Regions from separate parts of the Variovorax sp. Soil_C_19 genome, predicted to be linked through region 2. Evidence: riboswitches for the same ligand, from Rfam matches in the RefSeq annotation. Region 2 holds a riboswitch; the other holds the start of a gene.

Region 1 (15,765 bases), on a different contig from region 2:
AGCCGATGCCGAGCGCCTTGATGGCGAGCCGCAGTGACGGCACCGCGACCACCAGCGCGCCGATGCCGGCTGCCGACAGCACCAGCAGCAGCGTCCAGCCGACCGGCACCGCGATCACGAAGCGCATGGCGCGCGGCAGGCCGCCGTTGGCTGCGAGCGCGGTGGAGAGCGTGGTGTTGGGCCCCGGCGAAAAACTCATCGCGGTGGCCAGCACCAGCAATGCGGTGAATTCTTGCCAGTTCATTTCTTACACTCTAAACTTTGGGACCATTACAGTTCCAATACAGTTATGCACACATGCGCTGACACTGTATTGGTCTTCCCATCGACACAGGCGCCGCGCAGATGTTGACACGAACCCCCACCCAGTCGCTGACAGGGCAATTGGCCGACCGGCTGGCGGAGCGCATCCGCACACGGCTGCTGCCGCCCGGTGCGCGCCTGCCTTCGGTGCGCGAATGCGCGCGCCAGCAGGGCGTGAGCCCCTACACCGTGGTCGCCGCCTACGACCAGCTGCTGGCGCAGGGGCTGATCGAGGCGCGCCGCCAGCGCGGCTTCTATGTGCGCGATGCGGGGCCCGCCCAGGACGCCCGCTCGGCCAGCGTGGCGCCGAGGGTCATGCAGATGATGGGATCGCGCGTGCCGGCCGACGCGAGCTCGCTGATCCGCAGCATGTTCCACCGGCCGAGCGACAAGCCGCAGCCCGGCATGGGCGTGTTTCCGCCCGACTGGATGGCCTCGACCTTCATGCCGACGGCAGTGCGCCGCATGACCAACACCGCGGCGCTGCAGGAACTCTCGCTGCAATACGGCGAACCGTCGGGCGATGCCGCGCTGCGACGCAGCCTGTCGAACCGGCTCGTCGGCATCAACGTGCCCGCGGCGCCCGACCAGATCGTGACGACGGTGGGCGCCACGCATGCGCTCGACATCGTGAGCCGCACTCTGCTGCGCGCGGGCGATCCGGTGATGGTCGAGGAGCCCGGATGGGCGCTCGAGTTTGCGCGGCTCGAGGCGATGGGCATGCGCATTCTTCCGGTGCCGCGCCGCGCCGACGGGCCCGACCTCGAGGTGATGGCCCAGTACTGCGCGCTGCACAGCCCCAAGCTCTTCGTGAGCGTGAGCGTGCTGCACAACCCGACCGGCTACAGCCTCACGCCGGGCAGCGCGCACCGGATTCTGAAGCTCGCCAACGAGCACGACTTCCACATCGTCGAGGACGACACCTACAGCCACCTCGCGCCCGAGCATGCGACGCGGCTCTGCGCGCTAGACGGGTTGCAGCGCACCATCTACGTCAGCGGCTTCGCGAAGATCCTCGCGCCCAACTGGCGCATCGGCTATCTCGCGGCCTCGGCCGAGCTGAAGGATCGGCTGCTCGAGACCAAGCTGCTGGCCACGCTGACCACGCCCACGCTGTTCGAGCGGGCCTTGTCGTGGTGCATCGACCAGGGCCAGCTGCGTCGGCATTCGGAGCGTGTGCGCATCCGTCTCGACGGGGCACGCGGGCGCGCGGTGAAGCTTGCGATGGCGCACGGCTGCCGCTTCGCGTCGGAGCCCGCGGGGCTGTTCGGCTGGGTCGACACGGGCGTCGACACCGACGCGCTCACGCAGCGCATGCTCGACCAAGGCTACCTGCTGGCGCCGGGTTCGCTGTTCCATGCGCGGCGTCCCCCGAGCACGCTGATGCGCATCAATTTCGCGACCTCGCAGGATGCGGCCTTCTGGAAGGTGTTCAGCAAGGTGCGCGCGGAGCTTTGACCCGTGCGCAACGCTTGTCCGCGCGGGCGAAAAGGCCGTGCGTTGGAGTAAGCTGGCACCACAGGACAACCCCTTCGGAGACCGCCTCATGAGCAACGCCAGCCAGCCCTTCGATTTCAGCCAGTTCGTCCCCGGGTTCGACTTTCTGAAGAACCTCGCCGGGGGCGGCGCAAACCCGGCGGCCGCCCCCGGGCTGCCGAGCCTGGCGAGCTGGGTGGCGCCCACGCTGAGCGTGGAAGAACTCGACAAGCGCATCCAGGAACTCAAGACGGTGCAGTACTGGCTCGAGCAGAACGGCCATGCGCTGAAGGCCACGGTCCAGGCGCTGGAGGTGCAGAAGATGACGCTCTCGACTCTGCGCGGCATGAACGTGCGCATGGAGGACATCGCGAGCGCCTTCTCGAAACAGGCGGCCGCGGAACCCGCTGCCGCCGTGCCCCGGTCGGTAGCGGCAGAGCCTGCGGCGGGGGCCGATGAAGCGCCGGCGCCCGGCGTGGTCGATCCGATGCAGTGGTGGGGCTCGCTGACCGAGCAGTTCCAGCAGATCGCGAACTCGGCGCTGCAGGACGCGGCCCAGCTCAAGGTGCCCGCCATGGCGCAACCGATGGCCGATGCGGTCGGCAAGGCCATGCGCGGCAGCCCGTCCGCAACAACGCAGAAACCCGCCGCCAGGACGGCCGCTGCGAAGAAAACCCCACCCAAAAAGACGCCCACCGCCACGCGCAAGCGAACCACCGGCGGGCGTTGATCTCTTACATGCTCTCCTTCGAGAAAAAGAACGGAAGGCACGCACCATGAAACTGTTTCCTTCCGGCCACGCCACCCATCCGCAATGGCGCATGGCCGCCGGCCTCGTGCTGGCGCAGCTGCGCGCGCAGATGGCGCTGCCCGAATACGCCCCGTCGCCGACGCTCGGCCTGCTCTACATCACCGATCACTACGCCTCGGACGCGCAGGAGATCCTCGATCACCTGAGTGCCGAGCTGCCCGAAGTGACCGACTGGTCGGGCACGGTCGGCGTCGGCGTGGCGGCCAACAACGCCGAGTACTTCGACGAGCCCGGCCTGAGCCTCATGCTGTGCGCGCTGCCGAGCGACCAGTACCGCGTGTTCTCGGGCGTCGCGCCGCTCGGCAGCTCGGAAATGAGCGGTTTCGAGGCCCATACCGCGCTCGTGCATGCAGACCCCGCGACACCCGACTTGCCCGAACTGATCGGTGAAATGGCGGGCCGCACCGACACCGGCTACCTGTTCGGCGGGCTGTCGTCGGGCCGGGCCGGCGCGCTGCAGTTCGCGGTCGGCGGCAACGGCAACATCCGCGGCCATGGCGCCGCGGGCGGCGTGTTCTCGGGCGGGATGTCGGGCGTGGTGTTCGGCGAGGGCGTGCGGCTGGTGTCGCGCGTCACGCAGGGCTGCCAGCCGCTGCGCGCGGGGGCCGGGCGCGAGCGCGTGATCACCGAGGCCGACGGCAACCTGCTGCTCAAACTCGACGGCGAGCCGGCGCTCGACGTGCTGCTGGCGGAGCTGCAGGTGTCGCTCGAACGGCCGCAGGAGGCCATCGACGCGGTGCGCAACACGCTGGTGGGCCTGGCCGATGCGGGCAGCGACGGCATCCGCCGTACCGGCGACCTGGGCGCCGACGTGCTGGTGCGTCACATCATCGGGCTCGATCCGACGCGCCGCGGCGTGGCGATCGCCGACGTGGCCGAAGCCGGCATGCGGCTGAGCTTCTGCCGCCGCAACGCGCAGGCCGCGCGTGCGGACCTGATGCGCATCTGCGCCGAGATCCGCGAAGAGCTCGAGCCCGAGGAGCAGACGCTGGCCACCGCGCGCGCCGTGGCGGCCGGGGAGGCCGAGGCCGCGCCGCATCCGGCACGCCGCATCGCCGGCGCGGTGTACGTGAGCTGCTCGGGGCGCGGCGGTCCGCATTTCGGCGCACCCGGCGCCGAGCTGCAGATCGTGCGGCATGCGCTCGGCGACGTGCCGCTGGTCGGTTTCTTCGCGGCCGGCGAGATCGCGCGGCACCGGCTGTATGGGTACACCGGCGTGCTGACGGTGTTTGCGGCCGCCGACTGAACGCCGAAGTCCGTGTTCGGTCGGCCCTGGCTCAGCCCACGGCCGCCGCCATGACCCCGTGCGCCGGCCGCGGCATTCCCGTGAACGCGAAATCGACTTCGGGCGCGAGCCCGGTCACGATGCGCGCGATCGATTTGCCCGATCCGCAGGCATGCGTCCAGCCCAGCGTGCCGTGGCCGGTGTTGAGGTACAGGTTCGGCAGCTTCGTCTTGCCGATCATCGGTACGTTGCTCGGCGTCGCGGGGCGCAGGCCGGTCCAGAACTGCGCTTGTGTGGTGTCGCCGGCGCCGGGGAACAGTTCTTCGACGCGCCGCACGATGGCCTCGCAGCGCACGCGGTTCAGGTCGCGGTCGTAGCCGTTGAGTTCGGCCGTGCCCGCAATGCGCAGGCGGTCGCCCCCCTCGGCGCCCGGCGAGGTGTAGCGCGAGAACACGAGCTTGAATTCGTCGTCGGTGAGCGAGACCTGGTGCGCCTTCGAGGCGTCCTTGACCGGCAGCGTCACCGAGTAGCCCTTGGCCGGATAGATCGGCAGGCGGATGCCGAGCGGTGCCGCGACGAGCGGGCTCAGCGAGCCCATCGCGAGCACGAACGCATCGCCGCCGATGCGCTGGAAGCGGCCTTCGGGGTCGGTCGCCTCGACATGGTCGAGCCGGCCGCCGGCCTCGCGCAGCGCGGTCACCGTGTGGCTCATGAGGAACTTCACCCCGGCCGCTGCGGCGAGCCTGGCGAGTTCGCGCGCAAAGAGGTTCGCATCGCCCGACTCGTCTTCCGCGGTGTAGGTGGCGCCGGCCAGCTTCGGCCGGATGTGCGCGAGCGCGGGCTCGATGGCCACGGCCTCGTCGGCCGAGATCACCTGCCGCTCGCAGCCCAGCGCGCGCATCTGCTTGGCCGGCGCGAGGGCGGCATCGAACTCCTTCTGGGTCGTGTAGAAGTGCAGGATGCCTTGCGTGCGCTGGTCGTACGCCAGACTGGTGTCGCGGCGCAGCTGCTGCAGCACCTCGCGGCTGTAGGTGCCCAGCCGCACGATCTGCTCGATGTTGTGCCGGGTGCGCGCCGGTGTGCATTCGCGCAGGAACTGCAGGCCCCAGAGCCACTGGCGCATGTCGGCGCGCACGCGGAACAGCAGCGGTGCGTCTTCCTTGCCGAGCCACTGCAGCACCTTGAGCGGGGCGCCCGGATTGGCCCACGGTTCGGCATGGCTGACGGAGATCTGCCCGCCATTGGCGAAGCTGGTTTCTGCGGCCGGCGTGGCCTGCCGGTCGATCACGGTCACATCGTGGCCGAGCTGTTGAAGGTAATAAGCCGAGGTCACGCCGAGCAGGCCGGCGCCAAGAACGATCACGCGCATTTCAGGTACTTCTTTCGAGGTGCGCTTGGATGGCGGCGGGGTCGCTGTGCTTTGCATAGCGAGCAACCGGACGATCGCCGTCCAAGTTGCCGCTCCCCCTGTCCTCGGTACCTGAGAGATTCACCCGCTGCGCCCGCAGCGGGTTTGCTCCTTCGGCGCGTCACGCGGGGTGACGTCTCTCCAGACGGCGTGTCAGTTGGTGCAGTACAGGCCTCTTCGGCCGACCTGAGCGTTTATGGGAGTTTGCGCCTTCGGTGGGACAACGCATGTTGTCCGCTCTCCTGCAGTGGCGCGATTGTATGCGGGCGGCATGATCGCCCTGGCCCGATGGGATAATCGCCTGTTCAATCGCCGGGTGGCGATCGTTCCATTTCAGCAGGGGACTCCATGATCCTGGTAACCGGCGGCGCCGGCTTCATCGGCGCCAATTTCGTACTCGACTGGCTCGCGCAGAGCGATGAACCGGTCGTCAACCTCGACAAGCTGACCTACGCGGGCAACCTCGAGACGCTCGCCTCCCTCAAGGGCGATGCCCGGCACATCTTCGTGCAGGGCGACATCGGCGACAGCGCGCTCCTCGATCGCCTGCTGGCCGAACACAAGGTCCGCGCGGTGGTCAACTTCGCCGCCGAATCGCATGTGGACCGCTCGATCCACGGCCCCGAGGACTTCGTGCAGACCAACGTGCTCGGCACCTTCCGGCTGCTCGAGTCGGTGCGCGGCCATTGGAACGCGCTGCCGGCCGACCAGAAGGCCGCGTTCCGCTTCCTGCACGTGTCGACCGACGAGGTCTATGGCTCGCTCTCGAAGACCGATCCCGCCTTCACCGAAGACAACAAGTACGAGCCCAACAGCCCGTATTCGGCCAGCAAGGCCGCGAGCGACCACCTTGTGCGCGCCTGGCACCATACCTACGGCCTGCCGGTGGTCACCACCAACTGCTCGAACAACTACGGGCCGTTCCACTTTCCCGAGAAGCTGATCCCGCTGATGATCGTCAATGCACTCGCCGGCAAGCCGCTGCCGGTGTATGGCGACGGCATGCAGGTACGCGACTGGCTCTACGTGAAAGACCACTGCAGCGCCATCCGCCGCGTGCTCGAAGCCGGCCGACTCGGCGAGACCTACAACGTAGGCGGCTGGAACGAGAAGCCCAACATCGAGATCGTCAACACGGTGTGTGCGCTGCTCGACGAACTGCGCCCGCGCGCGGACGGCAAGCCCTACAAGGAGCAGATCAGCTACGTCACCGACCGTCCCGGCCATGACCGGCGCTATGCCATCGACGCGCGCAAGCTCGAGCGCGAGCTCGGCTGGAAGCCGGCCGAGACCTTCGACACCGGCATCCGCAAGACCGTCGAGTGGTACCTGGCCAACGGCGAATGGGTGCGCAACGTGCAAAGCGGCGCCTACCGCGAATGGGTCGAGAAGCAGTACGACACGAAGGACGCTGCATGAAGCTGCTGTTGCTGGGCAAGGGCGGACAGGTCGGCTGGGAGCTGCAGCGCAGCCTGGCGCCGCTGGGCGAACTCGTCGCGCTCGACTTCGACAGCACCGAGCTTCACGCCGACTTCAGCCGGCCCGAGCAACTCGCCGAGACGGTGCGCAAGGTGCGACCCGATGTCATAGTGAATGCGGCGGCGCACACGGCCGTCGACAAGGCCGAAAGCGAGCCCGAGTTCGCGCGCAAGCTCAACGCCACCTCGCCGGGCGTCGTGGCTGAGGCGGCGCAACAGGTTGGGGCGCTGATGGTGCATTACTCGACCGACTACGTCTTCGACGGCAGCGGCAGCACGCCCTGGAAGGAAGACGATGCGACCGGCCCCTTGAGCGTGTATGGCCGCACCAAGCTCGAAGGCGAGCAGCTGGTGGCCGCACACTGCGCGAGGCACCTGATCTTCCGCACCAGTTGGGTGTATGCGGCGCGCGGCGGCAACTTTGCCAAGACCATGCTGCGCCTGGCCAAGGAGCGCGACAAGCTGACCGTCATCGACGACCAGTTCGGCGCGCCGACCGGCGCGGAGCTGCTGGCCGACCTGACCGCGCATGCGATCCGCGCGACCTTGCAGGACCCCGCCAAGGCGGGCCTCTATCACGCGGTGGCTGGTGGCGTCACCACCTGGCATGGCTATGCGCGTTTCGTCATCGAGCAAGCGAAGGCGGCCGGCGTCGAGCTGAAGGCGGGGCCCGATGCGGTCGACCCCGTGCCCACGAGCGCCTTCCCCACGCCCGCCAGGCGTCCGCACAACTCGCGCCTCGACACCACGAAGCTGCAATCGACCTTCGGCCTGCGGCTGCCGCCATGGCAGGACGGCGTGGCACGCATGCTGCGCGAGACGCTCTGAACACAAGAAAAGGGAAAGAAGACCCAACAATGACCACGACGACAAAACGCAAGGGCATCATCCTGGCCGGCGGCTCCGGCACCCGCCTGCATCCCGCCACGCTCGCGATGAGCAAGCAGCTGCTGCCGGTGTACGACAAGCCGATGATCTACTACCCGCTGAGCACGCTGATGCTCGGCGGCATGCGCGACATCCTCATCATCAGCACGCCGCAGGACACGCCTCGTTTCCAGCAGTTGCTGGGCGACGGCAGCCAATGGGGCCTGAACCTGCAGTACGCGGTGCAGCCCAGCCCCGATGGTCTGGCGCAGGCGTTCATCATCGGCGAGAAGTTCGTGGCCAACGAGGCGAGCGCGCTGGTGCTGGGCGACAACATCTTCTACGGGCATGACCTCGCGCATCTGCTCTCCGGTGCCGATGCCAAGGACAAGGGCGCGACCGTCTTCGCCTACCACGTGCAGGATCCTGAGCGGTACGGCGTGGTGGCCTTCGACGCCGAGGGCAAGGCCAGCAGCATCGAAGAGAAGCCGGCCAAGCCCAAGAGCAGCTACGCCGTGACGGGCCTGTACTTCTACGACAACCAGGTGGTTGACATCGCCAAGGCCGTGAAGCCGAGCGCGCGCGGCGAGCTGGAGATCACGGCGGTCAACCAGGCCTACCTCGACATTGGCCAGCTCAACGTGCAGATCATGCAGCGCGGCTATGCCTGGCTCGATACCGGCACGCACGAGAGCTTGCTGGAGGCGGGGCAGTTCATCGCGACGCTCGAGCATCGGCAGGGGTTGAAGATCGCGTGCCCCGAAGAGATCGCCTGGCGCAACGGGTTCATCGACCGCGAGCAGCTCGCGCGACTCGCAGCGCCGCTGCAGAAGAATGGCTACGGCAAATACCTGAACCACCTGTTGGCCGAGGAGGTGCGCTCGTGAAAGCAACGCCCACCGCGATTCCGGAGGTGCTGGTCATCGAGCCGAAGGTGTTCGGCGATGCGCGCGGCTTCTTCTACGAGAGCTTCAACGGCAAGGCGTTCGACGAGGCCGTCGGGCGGCACGTCGAGTTCGTCCAGGACAACCATTCGCGCTCGGCCAAGGGGGTGCTGCGCGGGTTGCACTACCAGATCCAGCAGCCGCAGGGAAAGCTGGTGCGTGTGGTTCGGGGCGCGGTGTTCGATGTGGCGGTGGACATCCGCAAGTCGTCGCCGACCTTCGGCAAGTGGGTGGGTGTGGAGCTCAGCGAAGACAACCACAGGCAGTTGTGGGTGCCTGAGGGGTTCGCACACGGGTTCCTGGTGCTGAGCGAGACGGCGGAGTTTCTGTACAAGACCACGGATTACTACGCACCGGCGCATGAGCGTGCGATCGTCTGGAACGATCCGGACCTGGCAATCGAGTGGCCCGACGTCGGCCTCGCCCCGCAACTCTCGGCCAAGGATCAGGCCGCATCGAGGTTCGAGCGGGCCGAAGTCTTCAGCTGACGACAGCGTTTGCCGCGCTGGCCTTTGCCGCCAGAAGCATTCGCGCGAGCGTTTCTTCGAGTTCCGGCTCTTCCAGCGAAGCCCCGTGTCGGGCCAGCAAAGCTTGCAATTTGGAAGGGTCGCCGCAAAGGCGGTGGACTTCGTTGGCTCTGACGAACGCTGGATTGACCTCGAGACGGGGATTGTGCGAAGTCATCCGGGCAAGGGTCTCGACCACCTGCCGCAGAGAATGTGGGCGACCGGAGCAGATGTTGTAGGCCTCCCCGGGCTCACCGTAAGCGATCAGCAGCAAGTAGGCGTCGCAGACCATCTGTACGTCGTTGAACTCGCGCTCCACATCGAGATTGCCCAAGGCGATCGACGGCGAGCGTGCGGCAAAGTGCAGTGCCAGCTTCGGAATCAGGAAGTGGTCGTCTTGTCCCGGGCCGGTGTAGTTGAAGGGGCGCGTGATCACCAGATTCAGGCGATCACGATACGTCCTCGCCATGCACTCCATGGCCAGCTTGCTCGTGCCATAGTGGTTCACCGGTGCCGGCAACTGCTCTTCGCGAATGGGCGACTGCGCCGTGTTGCCGTAGATGTTGGCACTGCTGGCCAGAAGAACCCGGGTCGGAGGTGCCGGCAACTGCACCAGCGCATTCAACAAGTTGGTGGTGCCGACGACATTGACCGCGTAGAAGGCGGCATCGTTGGCGTGCCCGACGAAGCTGATGGCAGCCAGATGCACGACGGCTTCGGGCGCAATCTGCAGCACTTCCTCAAGCACGGAGTCACTCTGCGTCAGGTCGGATTCCAGAGGGCAGATCGTGTGGCCCGCTGCAACGGCCCGTTCGGCAAAAAGGCGGCCGGTGAATCCGTGGGCGCCGGTCAGCAGGATTCTCAAAACGAGAAGCCCTGGGTGTTGCGGCGGATGTCGGCCTCGACCATCATCTGGCAGAGTTGCTCGAGCGTGGTGGCCGGCTCCCATCCGAGTTTGGCCTTCGCCTTGGCGGGGTTGCCGATCAGCAGTTCCACTTCGGCCGGGCGATAGAACTTGGGATTGATGCGCATCGCGGTCTTGCCCGTGGAGACGTCGACGGCCGTCTCGGCTTCCCCGCTACCCTTGAATTCCACCGTGATACCTGCGCCCTTGAACGCCATCTGCACGAAGTCCCGCACCGTCTCGGTGCGATTGGTGGCGAGCACGTAGGTGTCGGGTTCGTCGATCTGCAGCATGCGCCACATGCCTTCGACGTATTCCTTGGCAAAACCCCAATCGCGCTTGGCGTCGAGGTTGCCCAGTTCGAGCACGTCGAGTTTGCCGAGCTTGATCTTCGCTACGCTGTCGGTGATCTTGCGCGTCACGAACTCTCGTCCGCGCAGCGGGCTTTCGTGGTTGAACAGAATGCCGCTGCAGCCGAAGATGTCGTAGCTCTCGCGGTAGTTGATCGTCATCCAGTGTGCGTACAGCTTGGCAACGCCGTAGGGGCTGCGTGGATAGAAAGGCGTTTCTTCCACCTGGGGGATAGCTTGAACTTTCCCGAACATTTCGGAAGTCGATGCCTGGTAGAAGCGTATCTTGGGGTTGACCAAGCGAATGGCTTCCAGCAGATGCAGTGCGCCGATACCCGTGATATGCGCGGTTGCGGCTGGTTGGTTAAAGCTCACCCCCACGAAGCTCTGCGCTGCGAGGTTGTAGACCTCATCCGGGTTGGCATCTTTTAGCAGCGTGATCGAGCTGCCCAGGTCCGTGAGATCGTATTCAACGAGATGCAGATCCGGATTGTCCTGAACTCCAAGCTCTTCGAGCCGCCAGAAGTTGACGGAACTCGTGCGACGGTAGGTGCCGTAGACCACATAGCCCTTGGACAACAATAGTTCTGCCAAATAGGCTCCGTCCTGGCCGGTTACGCCCGTGACAACTGCGCGTTTTTTCATCGGGATTCTCTTTCTACTGAATGACTGGACGGCGCAGATCGCTCTTGCGGTGCGCATATAGGGTTGGTTTCATTAGCTGCCCAAGAGCGCAGACTTGAATTCTTCGGCACTCTGTTGCCACGTCAAATACGGCATTGTCTCCGAGCGCGGGTGCCGATCCTGCCTGAAGAGCGCGAGCCATTGGATCAGGGCAGCAGCAAGATCCTCACTCGTCATGCCATCAAAGTAGAACGCATGATCCGCCGCGACCTCCCTGAAGACTGGCAAGTCTCGCACCACGATGGGAAGTTTGTGCATCGCTGCTTCGATCAAAGGCAAGCCGAATCCTTCACCCTCGGATGCAAGAAGCAGGCAGTCGCAAGTGTTGTAAAGCTGCTCCAAGTGAGCGTCACTGAGGCTCTCGAGCCAAAACAACTGCTTATCGCGCTGGGGGTGCTGTCTCAGGCGTGTGACGAGCGCGTCGACCATCCACCCTTTCTTGCCGACGATGACGAGGTTGGCTTGATGTCCCTCACGCCAAAGCTGCTCGAAGGCGCCAAGGGCTTGTTCGTGGCCCTTGCGAGGCTCGATCGTGCCCACCATTAGAAAGCTCGGAGACGATGTTGTAATCGAGGCGAGTGGCGGGGGTTGCTCGGTCACAGGCATGTCCGTAGGGAGCGATGAAGAAGAAATGTCTGCACCGAGGCGGAACGTGCGCACCTTGAGCCCTGCGGCGAGTCGTTCGGGCGAATGCGCCGACAGCCATGCAGTGAACTCAGCAGCCACAGCCTTCGAGATGGCAAGCACCCCATCGCTCTGCGCGACGGCGGTCAACCAGCGTTCGTGCACCTCCTTGGCGCCTTGGAGGAACCGGTGCTCCAGCAACATCGGCAAGAGGTCGTAGATCACAAATTTCACTTGGACGCCGATTTGCCGCAGTTCCTGGAAAAAACTGGTCTGCTCCGGGACGATGTGCGGCTGCAGGTCGAGGCCGACGAAGACATCACATTCTCTGGCGTCGATGGGCGCATCTTGCAGGGGCTCGTGCGAACAGCCCAGGAGCCGCAGCGAGAAATTGCGAGCGTAGCTGTAGCCGCGCTGGCCTCTCAAGGCGTAAACCGGCTCGATGCGGTATCCCTCTGGCGGACTCTCGAACAGTGCTCGCAATAAAGACTTCACCAAACGCTGAATGCCGCTTTGCCGGTCCTTTTGCGCCAGCTCCGACACATCGATGAAGAGTTGGCGTTTGGGCGCGGGAAGCGGCAAAGCGCGCGCGATGCTGCGAGCTGATTCAATCAGGCTACTTTCGGAAAGAGCGGGATCAGCGGCAATGGACCTGATCAAGCCCGCGCGCCCATTTGCGGCTTCGACAGCGAATACTTCAATGGCTTCGCAATAGGCGCGCGCGCAAGAAGCCGGCGCATGGGCCGTTTCGATCTGGCGCCGAGCGTTCGTGCCGAGCGTTCTCGCAAGGCCGGGTGAATGGCGTAGCTTTTCCAGCGCCTCAACAAGCGCTGCGTCGGAAAACTCGTCATTCAACATCATGACTGCGTCATTTGGTAGAAATGCCATTGACCCGTTGGCATTCACCACAGTCGGAACTCCCCGGCTCATCGCATCTAGCACGGTGCCCGAGGTTTCGCCGCGCGACAAGGTGCGCAGTTGCACCGCAGCATCGGCCGCGCTCAGATAGCGCTGAAAAGTTTCAGAGTCGGCCCATCCGGTAATGCTGATCCTGGCCCCTGCGGCGCTGGCGATCGCCTGTGCCAGCCTTTGGCCATATGGCTCCTTGTTGTTTTCTCCCACAAATACAAGCCTGCAGTTGGGATCTGCCGCCAACGAAGACATCTTCCATGCGTCGAGCAAGCGGTCGTTCATTTTCGTTGGTCCGAGGAGGCCAAACGCGCAGACCAGGAACTCTTCGGGCGCCAAGCTCAGTTCCGCACGGGATCGAGCTCTTGCAATTTCAATCGAGCCAGGTGCTACCCGCAGATGCGGGATAAGCGCCCACTTGCTGGCGAGCTGACTTCCGAACCATTCATTCGCCAACTGGATCGAGTACGGGGAGTGAACAATCACGCCGTTCGCATGACGAAGGACATCGAAATTGCATGGGTATTTGAAGACGACATCTCCAGGGTCGCGCGCGTTCTGCCGGTCGGCCACTGCGCCGTAGCCGTGCGATTCGTACAGCGCGCGCGTCCAAGCGAAGGCCTCACCGCCTGCAATTTCGCGGTGCGCTTGAACGCCGCTCAGGTAAAAATCGTGCAGCACGACCACGCCCGGGATATCTTGAAGCAGCCCGAACATGTGTTGGTGAAACTCCGAGTTTCCGAAGTGATAAAGAACGCGATCAAAATTCGGCGCATGGTCGCGAAACGACGCGACGCTACGAACTGGAAATGCAGTAGGCATCTCGCGCCTGTCCACAGCAGGGAGGTCTGTGATGAGCTCGATGTCGTAAAACTCCGCGAGCGCAGGCAGCAGCTCGGCGCTGTAGGCCGCGATGCCGCTGCGTTCCGGCGGTAGTGGCGATACATAAGCCAGGCGCGGACGAGACTTGCCGGTCGAGCGGTGCGCGTTCCTCGCGATATCTGCCTTGGACTCGTGCAATTCTTCGAGAGCTGCGATTGCACGCCTTGCGGACTCGTCCCACGAGAATTTCTTGGCTTGCTGCTTCCCATGCTCGATGAGCGCATTTCGAAAACTTGCGTCGCTGAGCGCCTGTGCCATCTTTGCGGCGATGGCTGCGTCGTCGCGTGGATCAAACAACGCGTCGCTCCACCCGATGACTTCCGGCAAGCTCGACGTATTGGCCCCGATCACGGGGGCGCCACAGAGCATCGCCTCCAGCGCGGGCAGACCGAACCCTTCGTGCCATGACGGAAAAACGAAGAGCGCGCAAAGGTTGTAAAGATCGACCAGGTCCCTCTCAGACACGAACCCCGTGACTGCAACGTCATCGTCGGTCAGGCCTTGTCGTCTAGCAAGATCAAGGAGTGCTGCGCGATCCTCTTGGCGGGCGGAGCACACGATGGCGAGTTGATGGGTCGAACGCACTGCCGGGGGTAGCATGCCGAATGCGCGGATCAGACCTTCGATGTTCTTCCGATGGTCAATCCCACCGGTGTACATCACAAAGGGCTTGTAGAGGCGGTACTGCGAGCGCAGTTGCTCGTTGCGTTCCTGCGGGACAGCGATCTTCGTGAAATGGTCGCTTGCTGCTGTCGACACATTGACGCATGCATCGGGATCCAAGCCCAAGTGCGCGATGCCTTCCTGCCTTGAAGACTCTGAGATGGCGAGCCAAAGGCTCGCTCTCTTCATTGCCTCCACTTTTCGCATGTACCACTCGCGTACCGATGGGTTGTCGAGGTACGGGTGTGGGTTGATCAGCGGAATGAGGTCATAGAGGGTGACACTTGCCGGGGTCTTCGCGAATCGGCCAATACTGGTAACTGATGCATCGCCCAGCCCCTCGAAGAGGCTCGAGACGTGCACCGTGTCCGGCCTCAGGCTGGCAATAAAAGCTTCATAGAGCTTCTCGTTGGCGATGACGTCACCCGAGGTCTTGGCAGCTGGTGCTGGTTGTGCAGCCGGGAACCATGTTTTGATGCGTGCAGGCTCCATCAGCCCTGCGAAGGCCGCCTTGATGTCCTCTGTAGCCTCTGGAAAGCCGCCATTCAGTGCAATCAGGAGCTCATGGGTACCTGCTTGGCGTGCCATTGCCTGAGCCAGCGACAGAGAATACCGTCCGATACCGCGATGGCGACTGCCGGTCGATTGAGCCCCTTGAAGGTCTATGACGATACGCATCAGATGGACTCCGATCGTTGTGTTCGCTGCTGGATTCGAAGTTGCCGAAAAATCAGCGCCGTGTCTGGAGACATTGAAAGGGGGGGGGCCATGGACGTCGGCTGCGCAGAATTTGGCGGGGCCAGCATCGCTCGCAGGCGGTTCCGCAGCGAAGGAGTCCAACGTAAGACGAACATGGCGCATCGCTTCAGTGACGGATGCCGTCTGGCAGCAATTGCCGCAATACGCACCGCGGTCTTGATGCGACGCTTGATTCCGCTGCGTAGCCGGCCTTCGGCAATGGCTGTCGCGAGTCGGCGAAGCGAGGTGTTCGCAGCGGCAAGAGCCCTCGCTTCCGCCTGGGTCGCGCGGTCGCTTGCATGATTCGCCATGGTTTCCGCGAAGCTGGCGCGCTCTTCTGCACGAATGGCGCGGGCCTCATTCCGGGCGGCCTCGGCATGAGCTTCGGAGGCACGCGCTGCCGATCGGAGGGAATTTGCTTCGGCCTCTGAGGCGCGCGCCTGCACTCGAGCAAGCTCGGCCCGGGCCGCTTCGAGTTGTGCCGCATGGCCTTCCTGCGCGACCCGGTATTCAGCGACCAATGCGGCACACCAGACACTCGAGCGACTGAGTTGCACGTTGTCGAAGACGTTTGGAGGTGTTTGCAGCACAGGAACCAGCTCAGCATGTTCCCTGGCGACATAAAAACGATTGAGCCCGTCGAAATAGGCAAACTGATAGCCTGCGTCCGTCAGTATCCGGTCTGAGGCTTCGTACCGGAGTTCTGTCGATAGGGGGACCGTCGCTTCGATGAGGATGATCCAAGGTCTGAACGCAGCATGATCCCAGCCCCGGAGCACGTTCTCCTCGAACCCTTCCACATCAATCTTGAGCCAATGCACTTGCTTCCCAGTGAGAGAGGCCAATGCCGTGCGCATGGGCAGCATGGGAGTCTGGATGGTCTGGCTGGTGAACCCGTGCTGCACTTGGAGCTTCTTCGCGTGGGCTTCCACGCCGGTGCTGAGGCCCGTACCCGGAACCACGTAGAGATCGAGAATCCCTGCTTCGTCCCCG
Region 2 (15,765 bases):
CCCCGAAGAGGGTGGTGAGGACGGCGATGGCGAGCGCGCGGCGGCGCACGCCCGCGGGGAGGGCGGTGATCATTCAGGTCTCCTGTCGGTATCGGTATGGGAATCGGGTCAAAGGCCGGCGTGGCCGGTCACTGCAGCGCGAAGAAGCGCATCACGACCTGTGCCGGGTGGCGCATGCCGACGCCGACGAACAGGCGCTCGGTGATCCACTGCAGCGACTGGCTGCGCGTCTCGAACGAGGGCGTGCAGCGGAAGTAGACCTGCGCGGGATCGACCGGCTCGCCGCGCAGCAGCTTCGCCATCACCTCGGCAGGGGCCGTGCGCAAGGCGCGGTTGCGCACGTAGATGCGGTCGCCGGCATCGGTCTCGAGGCCGTAGCGCGCGTCGAGCTCCGAGACGGTGTCGCTCGCGATGCGCTGGAAATCGGCACCCCCCGGCAACACGCGCGCGGTCCAGCCGTCGCCCTTGGCATGGCCACCCAATATCGGCACCACCCGGCGCAGCCCCTCGGCGCCTTCGCCGAGCACCAGCGGCGCGCCGACGTCGACCGAGACATCGGCAAACCAGGCCAGGCGCGGTGCGGCCAGCGGATCGTTCGGCGGTTGGGGTTGTTCGATGGTGGAAGTCATGCCCTAGCGTAAGCCCGGTGGCGAGCCGGCGCTGTCATCCTGGAAGATGACGGGATTGCCCGTATTGCCCGTATTGCCCGTCTTGCCCCCATGCGCACCTGGATTCCCGATCTGCCCGCCGAGCCTGTCGCCGCGTCACTGGTGCAGTGCCTGCCCATGGTGGTGCCTGCGCTCGGCGAGCCCGGGTTCGGCGCCTGCCTTCTCGAGGCCATGGCGCCGGCGCTGCCGGTGGGCTCGTTCTCGGTCTACCGCACGGGGTCGCGGCCGGCCATCTTCCTGAGCGGCAGCCGGGGCGTGCCCGACACCACCCGCGACTGCTGGCGCGCCTACCTTTCGGGACCCATCCGCAGCGACCGCACCTTGCGCGAGGCGAGCGTGCCGCAGCCGCTGCGCGTGTGCCACATCACGGCACCCGAGGTGCCGCCGGAGCATCGCGCGAAGATCTACGAGGCGCACGGCGTGGTGGAGCGCGTGTCGGTGGTCGAAGAGGATCCCGCGGCATACGACGAGGGCGACGACGCCGGCGCGCTGTTCGCGGTCAATTTCTATCGGCACACCCATCAGCGCCCGCTCAGCGATGCGCAACTCGCCGACTTCGGCGCCGCCGGGCGCCTCTTGATGGCGCTCACGCGCAAGCACATCGCGCTGGCACGCGCCGACACGGCGCACGAACTCCGCGCACGGCTGCATGCCCGCTGCCCGGCCTTGACACCACAGGAACTCAACGTCTGCCTGCGGCTGCTGCGCGGCATGACGCAGGAGGGCATTGCATCGGACATGGGCCTCGCGCTGCCGACGGTCAAGACCTATCGCAACCGGGCTTTTAGCCGGCTCGGGATTCACTTTCGCAACGAGCTGTTTGCGCTGATGTTGCCGGAGCGTGGGGTGCAGCAAGGCAGGGCTTGACGACATGGTGTAGCTTCGCCGCTATCCCATCCACCGCCGGACGCGCCCGATGCCCACGCCCACGAACATCGACAACCCCGTCTCGCCCCAGGCCGCATGGGGCCCGCTGGCGCTGGCGCGCCTGCTCCACGCGGTGGTCGCGCTCGCGGCAGCCGGGGGCGTGGGGCTCGAGCTCGCCACCGCGATCATTCACGGGCCGGGCCTCGCGCCGACGCAGCTCGAAAGGCTGGTGCGGCTGTTCAGCTTTTTCACGATCGATTCGAACCTGCTGATCGGTGGCGTCTGCGCGCTGCTGGTCTTCAGGCCTGCGCATGACGGCCGCGTGTTCCGCGTGCTGCGGCTCACGGCGGTGCTCTGCATCGCGGTGACGGGCGTGGTGTTCCACACGGTGCTCACGGGGCTGCGCGACCTGACGCCGTCGGGCGAGCTGGCCAACTTCCTGCTGCACACCGTCACCCCGCTCGGCGCGGTGCTGGGCTGGCTTTTCGTGGGCCCGCGCCCGCGCACCGACCGCGGCACCATCGGCCGCGCGATGCTGCTGCCGCTGGCATGGATCGGCTACACCTTCGTGCGCGGCGCGTTCGTCGACTGGTATCCGTACCCGTTCATGGACGTGGCGAAGATCGGCCTGGCGCGCGCGCTGCTCAACTCGGCGGCGGTGGCCTTGGTGTTCCTGGCCATGGCCTTCGGCCTGCGCTGGCTCGAGAAGCAGCTGCCGCCCGCGCCGGCTTCCTGAGCCCCAGGGTTTTCGGCTTCGTCGCAGAATCGCGGCATGACGAAGACCACACTGCAGCAACTCCTCGGCACCGAGCTTCCTCTCATCCAGGCGCCGATGGCCGGCATCCAGGGCAGCGCGATGGCGATCGCGGTCAGCAACGCGGGCGGGCTCGGCTCGCTGCCTTGCGCGATGCTCGGCAACGACGCGCTCCGCAGCGAACTGGCGGCCATCCGCGCAGGCACCGGCAAGCCTTACAACGTCAATTTCTTTGCCCATGTGACGCCCGCGCCCGACGCGGCGCGCGAAGCCATGTGGCGTGAGGCACTGGCGCCTTACTACCGCGAGTTCGGCATCGATGCCGCTTCCATTCCGACCGGTCCGGGGCGCAACCCCTTCAGCGCCGAAGTGGCCGAGCTGCTCGCCGAATTCCGCCCGCCGGTGGTGAGCTTCCATTTCGGGCTGCCGCACGAAGCGCTGCTGGCGCAGGTGCGCGGCTGGGGCTCGAAGATCCTTGCATCGGCCACCACCGTCGACGAGGCGCTGTCGCTCGAGGCGCAGGGCGTCGACGCGGTCATTGCGCAGGGGCTCGAAGCGGGGGGCCATCGCGGCCACTTCCTCTCGCACGACCTGACCAAGCAGCTCGGCACTTTCGCGCTGCTGCCGCAGGTGGTGCGCGCGGTCCGGCTGCCGGTTATCGCCGCGGGCGGCATCGCCGATGCCGATGGCGTGAGGGCCGCCATGGCGCTGGGTGCAGCGGGCGTGCAGGTGGGCACGGCCTACATGCTCGCGCCCGAGGCCACCACCAGCGCGCTGCACCGCGCGGCGCTCCAGAGCGAGGGAGCGCGCCACACGGCGTTGACCAATCTCTTCACCGGCCGGCCGGCGCGCGGCATCGTGAACCGCGTGATGCGCGATCTCGGACCGATCGGCGCGGCGGCGCCCGAGTTTCCGCTCGCCACCTCGGCCATCGCGCCGCTGCGGGCCAAGGCGGAGGCGCAGGGCAGCGGTGATTTCTCGCCGCTCTGGTCGGGGCAGAACGCCATGGGCTGCCGCGACCTGCCGGCCGCCGAGATCACGCGTGCGCTGGCACACGGCCTGGCCTGAAGACACATCGCGCCGGGCTGAACTTCGACGCGGTGAACGGGTCACACCGCGTTACGAGCGGGAGGAGGCGCTACGGCGTCGATTTGGTGCACCATCGGTGCTCGTCTCCCATTGCTCTTTGCAAAAGGAAACCGCCGACATGCCCGAACGAGATCCCTCCGACCTCCGCGACAACCATTCCGACGCCCCCGAGTTCAGGCCGCGGCGCGAAACACCCACCGGCCTCATCGTCGTCATCCTGCTGCTGGCCCTGGTGGCGGCGTTCTTCGGCTGGCGCTGGTACCAGCAGCAGCAACAGCAGCCCGAGGCGCTCGCGCCTTCGCCGCCCATGGCCGCCACGCCGAACGACGGCCTGGTGCTGCCGCCGCTCTCGCCGCTGCCCGAGCTGCTCGAACCGCAGAACCCGCTCGAAGGGCTTGCACCGCCCGACGCGGGGCTGCCGCCGGTGGCTGATTCGGATTCGCGCGTGAGCAAGGCGCTGGCCGACCTGCTCGGCAGCCGCAACGCGGCCGAGTTCCTGCTGCCCGACGGCGTGGTGCGCCGCTTCGTGGCCACGGTCGACAACCTCCCGCGCGAGCAGGCGCCCGCCAGCCGGTGGCCGGTCCACCCCACCGGGCAGCGCTTCATCACCGCGGGGCAGGGCAACGCCGAGGTGATCGACGCGAAGAACAGCGCGCGCTATGCCGCTTTGGTGCAACTGACGCAGTCGGTCGATTCGGCGAAGGCGGCCAAGGTGTATGCGCGGCTCTACCCGCTGTTTCAGCAGGCGTACGAAGAGCTCGGCTATCCGGGGCGCTATTTCAACGACCGCCTGATCGCGGTGATCGACCACCTGCTGCAGGCGCCCGAGCCCGCGGGCCCGGTGAGCGTGCGGCTCGTCGAGGTCAAGGGCAGCGTGCCGTCGCAGCGGCCGTGGGTGCGCTACGAATACGTCGACCCTGCGCTCGAATCGCTCTCGGCGGGCCAGAAGATCATGGTGCGCGTGGGCCTGGAGAACGAGCGCAAGCTCAAGGCGAGCCTGCGCAGCTTCCGCCAGCAGGTCGCGACGGGTGCGGTGGCGAAGAAGGCCGGCCAGCCCTGACGCGCGCCGTGTAGGCGCGGGCCGATTGCGCGCGGCGGCGATGGCGCAGATGATCGGCCTTCACGAAATCCAAGCCGTTTCGAGGACCACCGTATGAGCCTGATGAGCGTCGACCTCTACCAGAGTGCTACCGATCCCGCGAAATTCCTGGCGCTTCCCGCCGGCACGGACCCGACGGAACTCATGGGTCCGATGACCTTCGATGCCGACTACGGCGAGGTCCGGCGCTACCGGGAGGGCTTCGAATTCGACCCCTCCCAGGACTACGCCGGCGTCAACGCCGCCAAGATCGCCGCCGACCTGCTGACCGTCAAGTGGGCCATGTACCGCCGCGAAGGTTGAACCGGCGGCTGAGGCCGCCAAGCGCTCAGGCGGCGGCTTCGGCTTCCTGGTAATCGCCCACGGGCAGGCAGCTGCAGAACAGGTTGCGGTCGCCATAGACGTTGTCGACGCGGCCCACGGGCGGCCAGTACTTGGCGTCCTTCAGCGCGGCCAGCGGATAGGCGCCGAGTTCGCGCGCATACGGATGCGTCCATTCGCTCGCAACCAGGCTGGCGGCGGTGTGCGGCGCATGCTTGAGCGGGTTGTCGTCCTTTGGCCAGACGCCTTCCTCGATGCGGCGGATCTCGCCGCGGATCGCGATCATCGCGTCGATGAAGCGATCGAGTTCGGCCAGCGGTTCGCTCTCGGTCGGCTCGACCATCAAGGTGCCCGGCACCGGGAAGCTCAGCGTGGGCGCGTGGAAGCCGTAGTCGATCAGGCGCTTGGCCACGTCTTCGGCGGTGACGCCGCTGGTCTCCTTGAGCGGGCGCAGGTCGAGGATGCACTCGTGCGCGACATGCCCGTTGGGGCTGGCGTAGAGCGTGGGGTAGTGCTCCTTGAGCCGCGCGCTGATGTAGTTGGCGCTCAGGATCGCGGTCTCGGTGGCGGCCTGCAGGCCCTTGGCGCCCATCATTCGGCAGTACATCCAGCTGATCGGCAGCACTGCGGCATTGCCCAAGGGCGCAGCGGAAACGGCGCCTACGCCATTGCCCGCGGCGCCGGCCGTCGCATGCCCCGGCAGGTACGGCACCAAGTCCTCGACCACGCACACCGGCCCCACGCCCGGACCGCCGCCGCCGTGCGGGATGCAGAAGGTCTTGTGCAGGTTGAGGTGGCTCACGTCGCCGCCGAATTCGCCGGGCGCGGCCACGCCGACCAGCGCGTTCATGTTGGCGCCGTCGACGTACACGCGGCCGCCGTGTTCGTGCACCAGTTCGCAGAGTTCCTTCACGCGGGTCTCGAACACGCCGTGCGTGCTGGGATACGTGATCATCACCGCGGCCAGGTTGGCGCTGTGCTTCTCGCAGGCGCGCCTCAGGTCGTCCATGTCGACGTTGCCCTGCGCGTCGCAGGCCGTCACCACCACCTGCAGGCCCACCATCTGTGCGCTCGCGGGGTTGGTGCCATGCGCCGACGACGGAATCAGGCAGATGTTGCGGTGTCCCTGGCCGTTGGCTTCCTGGAACGCTCGGATCGCGAGCAGGCCCGCGTATTCGCCCTGCGAGCCCGCATTGGGCTGCAGGCTGATGCCCGCGTAGCCGGTGGCTTCGCAGAGCCAGGCGCGCAGCTGGGCGTCGAGCTGGGCGTAGCCCGCGAGCTGCTCGGCGGGCGCGAACGGATGGATGTTCGCGAACTCGGGCCAGGTGATGGGGATCATCTCGCTGGTCGCATTGAGCTTCATGGTGCAGCTGCCGAGCGGGATCATGCTGCGGTCGAGCGCCAGATCCTTGTCGGACAGGCTGCGGATGTAGCGCAGCATCGCCGTCTCGCTCTTGTGCGTGTTGAACACCGGGTGCGCGAGAAAGGCGCTGGTGCGGCGCAGGTCGTCGGGCAGTCGCGGCGCGGTGCCGGCGAGTTCGTCGAAGCGCGGCATCGGCGTGCCGGCGGGCACGAACAGCGCCCAGAGCGTCTCGATGTCGGCGCGCGTGGTGGTCTCGTCGAGCGAGATGCCCAGGTGCTGCTGCAGACGCTGGCGCAGGTTGATGCCGCCGGCCTCGGCGCGCTCGACGATCTTCTGCGTGTCGTCGCCGGTGTGGATCGTCAGCGAATCGAACGCGGTGGCATTGACCACTTCGCGGCCCATCTGCGCGAAGCCTTGCGCGAGGATCGCGGTGAGCGCGGCCACGCGCTGCGCGATGCGCGTAAGGCCGTCGGGTCCGTGGTAGACGGCGTACATGCTCGCCACCACGGCCGGCAGCACCTGCGCGGTGCAGATGTTGGACGTGGCCTTCTCGCGCCGGATGTGCTGCTCGCGCGTTTGCAGCGCGAGGCGGTAGGCCGGACGCCCGTGCGCATCGACGCTCACGCCGACCAGCCGGCCGGGCAGCGAGCGCTTGAATTCGTCACGGCAGGCCAGGTAGGCCGCGTGCGGGCCGCCGTTGCACATCGGCATGCCGAAGCGCTGCGTGGTGCCGCAGACGATGTCGGCGTCCCATTCGCCGGGCGGCGCGAGGAGCGTGAGCGCGAGCAGGTCGGCGGCCACGCAGAAGGCGGCGTCGCACTGGTGGGCATGGCCCGCGAGCGGGCGCAGGTCGTGCACATGGCCGGTGGTGGCCGGGTACTGCGCGAGCACGCCGAAGAAGTCGCAGCTCGCCATCAGGTGCGGCAGCGTCTCGGACGCCGTGCTCACCTTCACTTCGATGCCCAGCGGCGCGGCACGCGTGCGGATGACCTCGATCGTCTGCGGATGGCAGTCGCCCGAGACCAGGAACACGTTGCTCTTGCTCTTGACGCTGCGCCGGGCGAGCGTCATGGCCTCGGCCGCGGCCGTGGCCTCGTCGAGCATGGAGGCGTTGGCGATGGCCATGCCCGTCAGGTCGCACACCATCGTTTGGAAATTGAGCAGGGCCTCCATGCGCCCTTGCGAGATCTCGGCCTGGTAGGGCGTGTAGGCGGTGTACCAGGCGGGGTTCTCGAGCACGTTGCGCAGGATCACGCCGGGCGTGTGGGTGCCGTAGTAGCCCTGGCCGATGAAGCTCTTGCACACCTTGTTCTTCGCCGCGATGGCCTTCATCTCGGCCAGCGCGTCCGCTTCGCTGGCGGGCGCCGGCAGCCGCATCGGGCGGGCGCGGCGAATCGCCGCGGGCACGATGCCGTCGATGAGCTCCGCACGCGTGGCCGAGCCGATCACCGGCAGCATGCGCGCTTCGTCGGCCGCATCGATGCCGATGTGGCGGGCGAGGAATTCCTCGGCATTCTCGAGTTCTTGCAGGGAGGGGAGGGAAGGGGTGGGCATGGCGGTGTCGGGGGGAAAAGGCAAGGGCGGGGCTGCCGGACGCGTCGCGTGCGGCCAGCCCGTCTTCAGCGGTGCATCAGGACTCGGCTGCGAACTGGTCGTAGGAGGCGGCGTCGAGCAGCGCGTCGAGCTGCGCAGGTTCGCTGAGCTTGACCTTGAAGAACCAGCCCGCGGCCAGCGGGTCGCTGTTGGCGAGCGAAGGATCGGCGCGCAGCGCCTCGTTCACTTCGGTGATCTCGCCCGACACGGGCATGAACACGTCGGCCGCGGCCTTCACCGATTCGACGACACCGGCCACTTCGCCCTGCGCGAAGGTCTTGCCCACGTCGGGCAGGTCGACGAACACCACGTCGCCGAGCGCATCCTGCGCATGCACGGTGATGCCGACGGTGGCCGCGTCGCCTTCGGCCGAGACCCATTCGTGGTCCTTGGTGTACTTGATGGTCATGTGAAAAAACTCCTCGTGGAAAAAATGAAATGCCGAGCTCAGCCGCGGTAGTAGCGCGTGGGCACGAAAGGCATGGCCGAGACTTCCATCGGAACGGGCTTGCCCCGCACGATGGCCTGCACGCGCGTGCCGGGCTCGGCGAAGGCCATGGCCACGTAGCCCATCGCGACCGGGCGGTCGGCCGTGGGGCCGAGCAGGCCGCTCGTCACGAGGCCTATGTCCTGGCCCTCGAACGATTGCAGCACCGTGCCGTCGCGCACCGGTATGCGCTCGAGCGCCACCAGGCCAACGCGCTTGCGCGTGAGCGTGTCGTGGTCGGTGCGGCCGGCCGCGCCCGACGTGGCCGATGCCAACTGCGCCAGCACCCGGGCCGCGCCCGGGAAGCCGCCTTCGCGCGCGCCGCCCGCGCGGCGCACCTTCTGGATCGCCCAGTTGAGCGAGGCCTCGACCGGCGTGGTGGTGGTGTCGATATCGTTGCCGTAAAGGCACAGGCCGGCCTCGAGCCGCAGCGAATTGCGCGCGCCCAGGCCGATCGGCTTGACCTCGGCCTGGGTGAGCAGCAGGCGGGCCAGGGCGTCGGCGTCACGGCCGGCGACCGAGATCTCGAAGCCGTCTTCGCCGGTGTAGCCGCTGCGCGTGACGAAGGCTGGAATGCCGCCGATCTGCACTGCGCCGCCGGTCATGAACACGAAGCGCTCGGCGCCGGGCGAGAGCCTTGCGAGCACCGCGGCGGCCTGCGGCCCCTGCAGCGCGAGCAGCGCGTGGTCGGGCAGGGGCTGCACCTCGCAGCGTGCGCCGATCTTCTGCTGGATGTGCGCGATGTCGGCCATCTTGCAGGCGCCGTTGACGATCACGAAGAGCGAGCCGTGCCCCTCGTTGAAGAACATCAGGTCGTCGAGGATGCCGCCTTCGTCGTTCAGCAGCAGGCCGTAGCGCTGCTTGCCCGGGGCCAGGTCGATCACGTCGACCGGCATCAGCGTCTCGAAGGCGGCGGCGGCGTCGGGCCCGACCAGGCGCAACTGGCCCATGTGCGAGATATCGAACAGCCCGGCCTGCTCGCGCGTATGGCGGTGCTCGGCCATCAGGCCGGCGGGGTACTGCACCGGCATCGAATAGCCGGCGAACGGCACCATGCGGGCGCCGAGCTCGACGTGCAGGTCGTGCAGCGGGGTCTTGAGCAATGGTTGTTGTTGGTCAGCGGAAGCAGCCACGGGGCACTCTCCAAAGGGGCAGTCGAATTCCATGGCGCAAGCCATGGGCCACCCCTGCTGTCCGCTTTACCTGAGAGATTCGCCCCACGATCGGGGTTTGCTCCTTCGGTGGGCCGTCGCCGCAAACGCGCGCTGCAACGGCCTCTCTCCAGCAAGGAAGCGACGGCGTTCGCTGTCGCTGTGTCAGTCCTTTTGCCTGAGCGTTCGGGGGTTCCCTGCGCCTTCGGCGGCCTCGCGTGGCGAAGCTCTCTCCTGACCCGGCGAGTGTAGTGGATCGCGCTGCGGGCCGGCCGCGCGGGACGGCGGCAGTTCCGCACGCAGATGGTCGAGAAAGGCGCTGACGCCCTGTGGCAGCGTGCGTCCGGCGAGGGTCTGGACCTCGACGGCGCGGCCGTTCATGCCGCGCTCGCGGATCGGTGCGGCATGCAGCTCGCCGCGCCGCGCACGGTCGCGCACCGTCACCTCGCCCGAAATCGACAGGCCGCCGCCGTGCAGCACGAAGTTGGTGAGCGACTCGAAATGGTTGCTGACCAGCACCGGGTCGAACACCAGCCGCCGCTGGCTGCAGCCGATGTCGAACAACTGGCGCACCGTGTTGTCGCGCTCTGGCAGGGCGATCGGATGCGGATGCATCTGCGCCAGCGTGACGGTGGAAAAGCGCGCGAGCGGATGGTCGGGCCGCATGATCGCGTGGACGGGCGCCGCCTGCATGTGCTGCACCTGGATGTCGCGCTCGGCAGCCCGGCTGTAGGTGAGGCCGATGTCCACGTCGCCATTGCGCACCGCCGCGGTTACCTGGGCCGGCGCCACCACGCGGAGGTGGAACAGGATGCCAGGGTGGCGGGCACGGAATTCGGCCATCGCGCCGGGCAGGAACTCGATGGCGAAGCCGGACGAACTGGCCAGGCGCACCAGGCCCCGGCGCAGACCCTGCAGCGCCTGGATGTCGGACACCACGCGGTCGGCCTCCATCGCGCCGCGGCGCGCATGCGCGGCCAGCAGTTCGCCGGCGGCGCTGGGCGCCATGCCGCGCGCGTGCCGCTCGAACAGCGGCACGCCGAGCAGTTCTTCCAATGCCGCCACCTGCCGGCTTACGGCCGAGGGCGACACGCTGAGCCGCGAGGCGGCCTCGCTCACGGAGCCGCTGCGAACCACCTCGAGAAAGTAGCGCAGCGCCGTGTCCTGCAGTCGGTCGGACAGCATCGAAAACCTTCCTAGGTTTGCGTAAAACGCAACGATTCTTGCAACAAACGGCGATTGTCGTATGGCTGGCGGGCGCTTATTCTGACTTCGTCCCGTCATTTTTCCGCAGGAGAGGCATGCACAAACCCCGATCGGCCACGCCGGCGCCGGTGGCTTCGGCCATCGTGGAACTCAGCGCCACAGCGCTTTCGCATGCCATCCATTCGCGCGAGGTCTCGTGCGTCGAAGTGCTCGATGCCTACCTGGCGCAGATCGACCGGCTCAATCCGGTGGTCAATGCCATCGTGGCGCACGCCGACCGCGATGCGCTGCACGCCCAGGCCCGCGAGCGCGACGACCAACTGGGGCAGGGCCGCAGCCTGGGGCCGATGCATGGCTTCCCGCAGGCGCCGAAGGACATCATGCCCGTGGCCGGCATGGTCACCACGCGCGGCTCGCCGATCTTCCGTGGCCAGGTCACGCCGGCCGACGCGGTGGTGTTCGAACGCATGCGTGCCGGCGGCGCGCTGTTCGTCGGCCGCACCAACACGCCCGAGTTCGGGCTCGGCGGCCACACCTACAACCCGGTGTACGGCGCCACGCGCAACGCCTTCGACCCGGCCCGCTCGGCAGGCGGCAGCAGCGGCGGCGCCGGCGTGGCGGTGGCGCTGCGCATGCTGCCGGTGGCCGACGGCTCCGACATGATGGGATCGCTGCGCACGCCGGCGGCCTTCAACAACGTGTATGGCCTGCGCACCTCGATCGGCTGCGTGCCGCACGGTCCCACCGAAGAGGTCTTCTTCCAGCAATTCAGCGTCGCCGGTCCGATGGCGCGCAACATCCCCGACCTGGCCATGCTGCTGGCCGTGCAGGCCGGTTTCGACGCCCGGCTGCCGCTCACGCACCGACAGGCGAAGGGCAGCGACTTCCTGCAACCGCTGGCGCGCGACTTCCGCGGCACGCGCATCGGCTGGCTCGGCGACCTGGGCGGCCATCTGCCCACCGAGCCCGGCGTGCTCGACACCTGCGCCGCGGCGCTGCGGCATTTCGAGGCGGCCGGCTGCAGCGTCGAGGCGGTGCTGCCGGCCTTCGACCTCGAGCAGTTGTGGCGCGCCTGGATCGACCTGCGCAGCTTTGCGGTGGCGGGCGCCAATGCCGCGCTCTACCATGACCCGGCACGGCGCGCGCTGCTCAAGCCCGAGGCGGTGTGGGAGATCGAGCGCGGCCTGCAGCTGAGCGGCATGCAGGTGTATGACGCCGCGCGCACGCGCTCGGCCTGGTACCAGGCACTGCGCGGGCTGTTCGCGCAGTTCGACTTCCTCGTGATGCCATCGGCGCAGGTGTTCCCCTTCGACCTGGTGCTCGACTGGCCGCACGAGGTGGGCGGCCGCGCGATGGACACCTACCACCGCTGGATGCAGGCAGTGGTTCCCGCCACCATGGCCGGCCTGCCGGCACTGGCGGCGCCCGCCGGCTTCGGTGCCGGCGGCCTGCCTGCCGGCCTGCAGATCATCGGCCCGGTGCAGGCCGACGCGGCCGTGCTGCAGATCGGCCATGCCTACGACGAGGCCAGCGGTCACGCACGGGTGCGAAGCCCCTTGCTCGGCTGACCGCCGTCTCGCCTCTTCCGTTTTTCTTGCCTGCCAACTGGAGCTTTGCACCGCCATGTCTCTCCGTCGTTCCCGTTTCCTCTCCCTTGCGTTCGTCGCTGCCGCGGCATGCGCGGTGCCCGCGATGGCGCTGGCCCAGCAGGGCTTTCCCGATCGTCCGATCAAGCTGGTGGTGCCCTATTCGCCGGGCGGCGCGACCGACATCCTCGGCCGGCTGATGGCCAACGCGATGGGCGAGAAGCTCGGGCAGCCGATCGTGGTCGAAAACCGCCCCGGTGCGTCTACGGTCGTCGCGGCCTCGCTGGTGGCCAAGGCGCCCGCCGACGGCTACACGCTGCTGCTGGGCGCCAGCACCACGCTCACGCTGAACCCGGCGATCCGCCCGAACCTTCCGTATGACCCGCTCGCGAGCTTCACGCCGCTCGGGTTGGTGGCCGACATGGGGCTGCTGCTGGTGGCCGGCAACGACACGCCGGGCAGTTCGCTCAAGGACATCGTGGCCCAGGCCAAGGCTGCGCCCGACAAGTTCTCGTACGGTAGCTTCGGCACCGGCTCGTCGGTGCATTTCGGCGGCGAGATGCTCAAGTCGGCGACCGGCATCCAGATGGTCCATGTGCCGTACAACGGCAGTTCACCGAGCCTCACGGCGCTGATGGGCGGACAGGTGCAGGTGGCGGTGGACACGGTGGTCGCGTCGGCGCCGCTCGTCAAGGCCGGGCGCATCCGGCCGATCGCCGCGCTCGGCGCGAAACGCCTGGCGCTGCTGCCCGACGTGCCGACGATGGCAGAGAGCGGCTATCCCGGGTTCGACATGAGCACCTGGTTCGCGCTGCTGGCGCCTGCGGGACTGCCCGCGCCCGTGCAGGCGAAGCTCGAGGCAGCGCTGGCCGCGAGCATGCGCGAGCCCGGCTTCCAGAAGAAGCTCGTCGAGATGGGGCTCACGCCGGCATGGGGCCCGGCCAGTGCGGTGCGCGAGCGCGTCGAGCGCGAGCTCCCGAAGATGCGGGCCGTGGCCGCGCAGGCCAACATCCAGGTCGACTGAGCAGGGTCTCCGACGCCCGCCGACGACCGGTTCAATGAACGGCCTGTGCTGCCGACGGCAGCAATTTTTCAATGCGCTCGCGCAGCGACTCGGCCCGCTCCGCGCCCGCGGTCTTCTCGACCTCGGCCAGCATCAATGCCGCGATCTCCAGCATCGCCTCGCGGTCGCGCGCCTCGCGCAGCGCGTCGCGCATCTGCAGCGCGAACGCCGGATCGCGCCGCACGAACATGCGCTCGCAGATGTCGAACAGGAACATCCGCGTGGTGGCGAGGGAGCGCTTGCCGTCGAAGGTGTCGGCGGCGTTGCCGGGCGCAGCGGCGGGCGGTGCGATGAGGGCGGCAGGCGCGGGAAACTGCAGGTAGCCGCGGTGCGCGAGCGCCTGCAGCGCCTGCTCGGCGTCGCCGCGGCTCGCGAACAGCGGGGCGAAGTCGCTCAGCGAGCGACGGCCGTCGGCCATCAGCAGCAGCGCGCGTTCGCGCTGCGTCAGGGTGCGCTGGCCGCCCCGGAGTTCGTCGCGTGCCTTGTCGGTCTTGATGGGGAACATGGCGCAACAGCCCTGGAATTCGAGGGCTGAAGCATCGCGGCGCGCGGTGACATCTTGATGAAGCTTTTGCCTTACATGGCGAAGGCTTCGGCGGCGCCCGGACTCAGCCCGCGGTTTCGCGGCGGATGAGCCAGCGGTCGTCCACGCGCTGGAACTCGAGCGTCTTGCGGCTCGTGTCGTTCAGCGCATCGGCGCGGTAGGTCTGCTTGAAGTGCGCGGTGGCGGTGGTGCCATGGATGCTGATGACGAGGTCGTCGACACCCACCTCGATGCGCGACTTGCCCTCGATGCGCTTGCGCCGGTCGGCTTCCCAGCCGCGGCGGTCGAGCTTGCCGCTCGGCACCGCCTCCGGCGCATAGACGGCGAAGTAGCGGTCCAGGTCCTTGGCGGCCCAGGCGGCGGCCCAGGCGCGCACCGCGGCATCGACTTCGGCGATGGCGGTGCCGGCCGTCGTGGGGGGAGATTCCGCCGCTGCAGAAGCAGCCCTGGCAGTCGGTGCCGGTGCGGCCGACGCCGCCGAGGCCTCGGGCCGAAACGCCACGTACCCCGTAAATCGCCAGCGCTTGCCCTCATCGAGCGAAAAGCTGAGCTTCTCGGAACCCGCCTTGCCATCGGCCAGCAGCGTGACGAACTCTACGTTGGCATAGGTGCCGGCGGGCAGGTCCTGCAGGCTGCCGTCGGCGCTGGTGGTGCGGCGCGTCACGCTCTGCCAGTCGCGCTGCTTCACGGCGCCGAGCGTCTGGCGCGCCTTGCGCGTGGTGTCGACGAAGGCGGCGCGCGGCACGCGCGACTTGAGCACGCGTGATGCGTTGTCCCACAGCGGCCCGAAGCGGTCTTCATCCAGCTGGCGCAGGGTGGCGTGCGCCCCTTGCAGCAGTTCGTCGGCCGACCGGCCCGCAGGGAGCTTGTCGGCCGCCGCGGCGCCAAGGGCGGCGGCTGCAAGAACCCAGCCGGCGAGAAGCTGCGTCGAGATGCGATGCATGGTGTCGTTCCCCCCTGTTTTCTTGTACGTGTGCGCGCAGGTCAGCGTGCGTACATCAGGTCGCGCACCGACAGCGAGATCCAGGGCACGTAGGTGATCACCATCAGGCACACCATGATCACCAGCACGAAGGGAATCAGGTGCTTCACTATTCGGTCGAGCGAGATGCGCGCCACGGTGCAGGCCGCGAACAGGTTCACGCCAAAGGGCGGCGTGATCATGCCGAGTGCGAGGTTCACCACCATGATGAGCCCGAAGTGCACCGGGTCGACCCCGAAGTGCATCGCCACCGGCGCAAGGATCGGTGCGAGCACGATGATCGCCGCGCTGGTCTCGATGAACATGCCGATGAGGAACAGCGCCGCATTCACGCCCAGCAGGAACATCGTCGGCGACTTGAGCACTTCCTCGAGCCAATGGCCGATCGCATCGGGCACGCCCGCACGCGTGATCAGGAACGCGAACAGGCCCGCGTTGGCGATGATGAACATGATCACCGCCGACGAGAGCACTGACTTGCGCAGGATGCCGAACAGGTCGCTCGGCTTGATCTCGCGGTAGATCACCACGCCCACGACGAGCGCATAGAACACGGCGACCGCCGAGGCTTCGGTGGGCGTGAAGATGCCGCCGTAGATGCCGCCCAGGATGATGACCGGCATCAAGAGCGCCCAGCCGGCCTGCAGCAGCGCGCGGCCGAAGGGCATGCGGCCCTCGCCGTCGCTCTTGCCCCAGCCCTTCCACTTGCAGAAGGCCCAGACGAACAGCATCAGCGCGCCGCTGATGAGCAGGCCGGGACCAACGCCTGCGATGAACAGCTCGCCGATCGACACTTCGGCGCTCACGCCGTAGAGGATCAGCGGAATCGACGGCGGGATGATCACGCCCAGCTCGGCGCTCGTGGCCTGCAGCGCCGCCGCATACGACGTGGGGTAGCCGTGCTTGATGAGCGCGGGGATCAGGATGGCGCCGATCGCGAAGGTGGTGGCCACCGACGAGCCCGACACCGCCGCGAAGATCATGCAGGTCAG

The links. A riboswitch is a leader RNA that binds a small molecule or an ion and turns the genes downstream of it on or off. The one in region 2 is predicted to bind glycine.
Region 1: linked by a shared signal. The riboswitch ahead of AC3A6R_RS19895 (D-amino acid dehydrogenase) and the one ahead of gcvT (glycine cleavage system aminomethyltransferase GcvT) in region 2 are both predicted to bind glycine.

The regions. Positions count from the first base shown of each region.
Region 1 is NZ_JBDGIV010000011.1:78,442-94,206, forward strand. Features, by position in the region: gene AC3A6R_RS19875 (LysE family translocator) at 1-244, opposite strand, end outside; gene AC3A6R_RS19880 (aminotransferase-like domain-containing protein) at 346-1,761, shown strand; gene AC3A6R_RS19885 (PhaM family polyhydroxyalkanoate granule multifunctional regulatory protein) at 1,850-2,509, shown strand; gene AC3A6R_RS19890 (FIST signal transduction protein) at 2,556-3,836, shown strand; gene AC3A6R_RS19895 (D-amino acid dehydrogenase) at 3,868-5,184, opposite strand; glycine riboswitch at 5,273-5,378, opposite strand; glycine riboswitch at 5,382-5,478, opposite strand; gene rfbB (dTDP-glucose 4,6-dehydratase) at 5,572-6,642, shown strand; gene rfbD (dTDP-4-dehydrorhamnose reductase) at 6,639-7,529, shown strand; gene rfbA (glucose-1-phosphate thymidylyltransferase RfbA) at 7,559-8,455, shown strand; gene rfbC (dTDP-4-dehydrorhamnose 3,5-epimerase) at 8,452-9,000, shown strand; gene AC3A6R_RS19920 (GDP-mannose 4,6-dehydratase) at 8,993-9,883, opposite strand; gene gmd (GDP-mannose 4,6-dehydratase) at 9,880-10,917, opposite strand; gene AC3A6R_RS19930 (glycosyltransferase) at 10,990-14,712, opposite strand; gene AC3A6R_RS19935 (FkbM family methyltransferase) at 14,712-15,765, opposite strand, start outside.
Region 2 is NZ_JBDGIV010000019.1:3,846-19,610, forward strand. Features, by position in the region: gene AC3A6R_RS24505 (Bug family tripartite tricarboxylate transporter substrate binding protein) at 1-73, opposite strand, end outside; gene AC3A6R_RS24510 (DUF3237 domain-containing protein) at 129-629, opposite strand; gene AC3A6R_RS24515 (helix-turn-helix domain-containing protein) at 720-1,535, shown strand; gene AC3A6R_RS24520 (Pr6Pr family membrane protein) at 1,585-2,271, shown strand; gene AC3A6R_RS24525 (NAD(P)H-dependent flavin oxidoreductase) at 2,308-3,357, shown strand; gene AC3A6R_RS24530 (DUF3014 domain-containing protein) at 3,497-4,438, shown strand; gene AC3A6R_RS24535 (hypothetical protein) at 4,532-4,780, shown strand; gene gcvP (aminomethyl-transferring glycine dehydrogenase) at 4,806-7,715, opposite strand; gene gcvH (glycine cleavage system protein GcvH) at 7,792-8,163, opposite strand; gene gcvT (glycine cleavage system aminomethyltransferase GcvT) at 8,202-9,374, opposite strand; glycine riboswitch at 9,422-9,536, opposite strand; glycine riboswitch at 9,549-9,639, opposite strand; partial or broken gene AC3A6R_RS24555 (LysR family transcriptional regulator) at 9,675-10,577, opposite strand; gene AC3A6R_RS24560 (amidase) at 10,694-12,166, shown strand; gene AC3A6R_RS24565 (Bug family tripartite tricarboxylate transporter substrate binding protein) at 12,222-13,208, shown strand; gene AC3A6R_RS24570 (hypothetical protein) at 13,240-13,752, opposite strand; gene AC3A6R_RS24575 (DUF4019 domain-containing protein) at 13,856-14,734, opposite strand; gene AC3A6R_RS24580 (TRAP transporter large permease) at 14,776-15,765, opposite strand, start outside.